Regions from separate parts of the Paraburkholderia dioscoreae genome, predicted to be linked through region 1. Evidence: riboswitches for the same ligand, from Rfam matches in the RefSeq annotation. Region 1 holds a riboswitch; the other holds the start of a gene.
What was found. A riboswitch is a leader RNA that binds a small molecule or an ion and turns the genes downstream of it on or off. The one in region 1 is predicted to bind glycine.

Region 2: another riboswitch for glycine. It lies ahead of PDMSB3_RS28365 (D-amino acid dehydrogenase); the one in region 1 lies ahead of gcvT (glycine cleavage system aminomethyltransferase GcvT).

What each region holds. Positions count from the first base shown of each region.
Region 1 covers NZ_LR699553.1:4,353,982-4,356,176, forward strand. Annotated here, with positions in the region: gene PDMSB3_RS19770 (hypothetical protein) at 29-379, shown strand; glycine riboswitch at 530-614, shown strand; glycine riboswitch at 657-820, shown strand; gene gcvT (glycine cleavage system aminomethyltransferase GcvT) at 904-2,022, shown strand; gene gcvH (glycine cleavage system protein GcvH) at 2,168-2,195, shown strand, end outside.
Region 2 covers NZ_LR699554.1:1,817,237-1,819,431, forward strand. Annotated here, with positions in the region: gene PDMSB3_RS28355 (MFS transporter) at 1-228, shown strand, start outside; gene PDMSB3_RS28360 (LysE family translocator) at 243-875, opposite strand; glycine riboswitch at 1,085-1,178, shown strand; gene PDMSB3_RS28365 (D-amino acid dehydrogenase) at 1,362-2,195, shown strand, end outside.

The DNA of each region.
Region 1 (2,195 bases):
CAAAACCACAATGACTTCCGGAGAGTTCATGCCCCGTTCCATCCGCGCGCTTGCCGCGTGCGCCCTGCTCAGTTCCCTCGCCGCCTGTGTGGTGACGCCTCAACCCGCGCCCGCCCCTCGTCCCAGCCCGCAACAGATCGCGGATCAGCGCCTGCGCCAGGTCGACGGCCGCATCGAGAATCTCGGCCGCCGTATCGATAACCGCGTGAATCAGGGCTATTACCCGCCGCCCCAAGGCGGCGCGCTGCATCATCGCCTCGACGTGATCCGTCAGGAAGCGCACGACATGGCCGCGCAACATGGCGGCGGCCTGTCCAGCGACGAACAGCGCGTGCTGAATCAGGAACTGGACAACGCGGCACACGCCATCGGCGAATAATCGCCGCGCGTTCGGGCTACGGAGCACCAAGAGAGCTGGCATCACAATGCGCGCTTTTTTGACGAACGCCAAAGCGCCGCGTCAGGTGCCATGCCACTCGCGGGCCTTTATTTGACAAGCCCCCGGCCCTCGCGTACATTCGCCGCACGCGTCGGGAGAGCGTGCTGGCCGCAGAAAACCGCAGGCCGCGCCGCCGAAGGGGCACACCCGCAAACTCTCAGGCAAAAGGACCGACCGCGTCGGAAAACCCGTGTTGAGGCAGCATCAAGGCACCGGTTTTTCGCACTCTGGAGAGCGGCAGTAGCCGTCTGCATCGCGCGTTTCGTATGCGTGCGAGCAGATTTGGCAGGCTGCCCACCGAAGGGGCGCGCGTTTCACCGTGGCGGATTCACGTTCGCACGGCAACGCAATCTCTCAGGTATCGAGGACAGAGGGGCCATGCAACAACGCATCGCTCGCAGCCGTCAGGCCGCGAGGCGTAGCGCCGCATGGCCTTTTTTGTTTCGCGAGATGCCCGAGGCCCCATGACCGAACTCAAACACACCCCGCTCAACGCCACCCATCGCGCGCTCAATGCCCGCATGGTCGATTTCGGTGGCTGGGACATGCCCGTCAACTACGGCTCGCAGATCGACGAACACCGCGCCGTGCGCACCGACGCCGGCATGTTCGACGTCTCGCACATGTGCGTCGTCGATTTCACCGGCGAGCGCGTGCGCGCCTTCTTCGAATATGCGCTGGCCAATAACGTCGCCAAGCTGCAAACGCCCGGCCGCGCGCTGTACTCCTGCCTGCTGAACCCGAACGGCGGCGTGATCGACGACCTGATCGTCTATTACTTCGGCGAAGATCACTTCCGCGTGGTCGTCAACGCCGGCACCGCCGACAAGGACATCGCCTGGTTCGGCCGGCTCAACGCCGAAGGCGGCTTCGGCCTGACCATCACGCCGCGCCGCGACTACGCGATCGTCGCCGTGCAAGGCCCGAACGCTCGCGAAAAAGTCTGGCAAACCGTGCCGGCTACGCGCGCCGCCACCGAGGCGTTGAAGCCCTTCAACGCCGCCCGTATCGCAGACACGCCGTTCGGCGAATTGACGGTCGCGCGCACGGGCTACACCGGCGAAGACGGCTTCGAAATCATCGTGCCGGCGAATCGCGTCGAAGCACTGTGGAACGCGCTACGCGCGCAAGGTGTGCGCCCGGCCGGCCTCGGTGCGCGCGACACGCTGCGCCTCGAAGCCGGCATGAACCTGTACGGCCAGGACATGGACGACAATGTCTCGCCGCTCGACGCCGGCCTCGCCTGGACGGTCGACCTCACCTCGCCGCGCGACTTCGTGGGCAAGAGCAAGCTGGAAGCGGACGGTTCGCAGGCCGCGTTCGTCGGCCTGATCCTGCTGAAGGACAACGGCAAGGCAGCAGGCGTGCTGCGTGCTCATCAGAAAGTCGTCACGCCGCAGGGCGAAGGCGAAATCACCAGCGGCACTTTTTCCCCGACCATGCAGGAATCGATCGCCTTTGCGCGCGTGCCGAAAGGCGTGCAGCCGGGCGACACCGTTCACGTTCAGATTCGTGACAAAAACGTTCCCGCAAGCGTGGTAAAACTGCCGTTCGTGCGCAACGGCAAAGTGCTCGCGGTTTAAGCAGACCGGCGCGTGCGCAAACCTTCACAAGAAAACGCCGGGCCGCCCCAAGTTTTCTTGTTCCCCCTCGGGGGGACCTGGCGCGAAGCGACAGGTTTGGGGGCCCTTTTAGTTACTACCGAATCACACCGCATAGGAGCATCCGATGAGCATTCCGGCCGATCTGAAATACA
Region 2 (2,195 bases), on a different replicon from region 1:
CCCGACCGTTCCGCCGGCTATATCCTCGGCTACGCGACTTCGGCGAATTACGCGGGACAGGTCACAGGGCCGCTCGCGGGCGGCTTTGTCGGGGCGCACTTCGGCATGCAGTCGGTGTTTCTCATCACCAGCGCGTTGATGCTATGCGGGGCGCTGTTCAACGGCTGGGTGTTCAGAGGTTCGGGTTCCGGTTCGGGCTCGGGCTCCGCTTCGGCGCGCGGCGGATAACGCGCCGCAAAAAATCAGCGGCGCGAATCGAGCGCAATGCGCACCGCGAGTCCGGCAAGCACGGTGCCCATCAACCAGCGCTGCACCAGCAGCCACACCGGGCGCCCGGCGAGAAACACGGCAATCGAGCCCGCCATGCTCGCGATCAACGCATTGACGGTCACGCTGATAACGATCTGCACGCAGCCCAGCGCGATCGATTGCGAAAGCACGCTGCCGTGTCCCGGCGAAATGAACTGCGGCAACAGCGACAGGTACATCACCGCGATCTTCGGGTTCGCGAGATTGGTGACGAGCCCCATCATGAAGAGCTTGCGGCGGCTGTCGTGCGGCAGGTCGCGCACCTGGAACGGCGAGCGGCCACCCGGCTTGACCGCTTGCCATGCCAGATACAGCAGATAGAGCGCGCCGCAGAAACGCAATGCGTCGTACGCGTACGGCACAGTCAACAGCAGCGCGGTAATGCCGAATGCGGCGCAGAACATGTAGAACACGTAGCCGAGCGCGACGCCGCCAAGCGAAACGAGACCCGCGCGGCGCCCCTGGCAGAGCGATCGCGAGATCAGATAGATCATGTTCGGCCCGGGCGTGAGCACCATGCCGAGCGAGACCAGACCGAAGGCGAGCAACGTTGTGAGGGCGGGCACGGCATTCTCCTTTGCGAATGAAAGTCGGATAGTGCCGCCAAATATAGCCGATGCGGGCGCTTTCAGCCCCACAGCCGGCTTGAAAGATTCGCATCGGAGTAGAAACCGCATTCATCTTCAGACGTGCCGTTTCAGACCGCTACTCGCACGGTGCATTGCAGGAAACACTTGCGGCGAATTATTTTGACCGGTATTGTCGAGCCGTTCTGCAATGCAGCGCGGGAGAGATCGTCAGATGTTCGTGACGACGCCGACGGAGCAACCGCCCCGGAAACTCTCAGGCAAAAGGACCGCGCAGCAGGAACATCTGGAGAGCGGCGCATCGGCATAGCCTGTGCGCCCACCGAAGGGGATTCCCCGCACACGGCTCGCATCGGGCCGGCCGCTGCGGAGAAGAAACTCTCAGGTACATGGACAGATGGGGCATCAGCGCCGGTTTCGACACGAAATCGACACCGGTGATGCTCAACTACTCTGGACCATGTCATGTCACGAATCGCCATTATCGGCGCCGGCATTACCGGCGTCACGACCGCTCACGCCCTCGCCCAGCGCGGCCACCACGTTACTGTCTTCGAGCGCCATCGCTATGCGGCAATGGAGACCTCGTTCGCCAACGGCGGCCAGTTGTCCGCCAGCAATGCCGAAGTCTGGAACAGCGCCGCCACCGTCATGAAAGGACTGCGCTGGATGCTCACGCGCGACGCCCCGCTGCTGCTCAATCCCGCGCCCACCTGGCACAAATACTCGTGGATGGGCGAATTTCTGCGGCAGATTCCGCACTACCGGGCGAACACGGTCGAAACCGTGCGGCTCGCGATTGCCGCGCGCGAGCATCTGTTTTCGATTGCCGAGACCGAGGGCATCGACTTCGATCTGGAGCGGCGCGGCATTCTGCACATCTACAAGACCCGCAAGGAATTCGACGCTGCGAGCAAGGTGAACGAACTGTTGCGCGAAGGCGGACTCGACCGCAACCCGGTCACGGCGGGCGAGTTGCATGGCATCGAACCCACGCTGCATGGCGATTTCTACGGCGGATTTTTCACGCCGTCCGATTCGACCGGCGATATTCACAAGTTCACGCGCGGTCTCGCTCAGGCGTGCGTGCGGCACGGCGTCGAGTTTCACTACGACGCGGAGATCACGTCGATCGAGCAGCCTGGCGAGGGCCGCTTTTCGCTGGCGGTCAATCTCGAAGGCGAATCGCAGCGGTTTGCGTTCGAGCGGGTCGTCGTGTGCGCCGGCGTGAAGAGCCGAGATTTTGCGGCCATGTTGGGCGACCACGTGAACATCTACCCGGTGAAAGGCTATTCGATC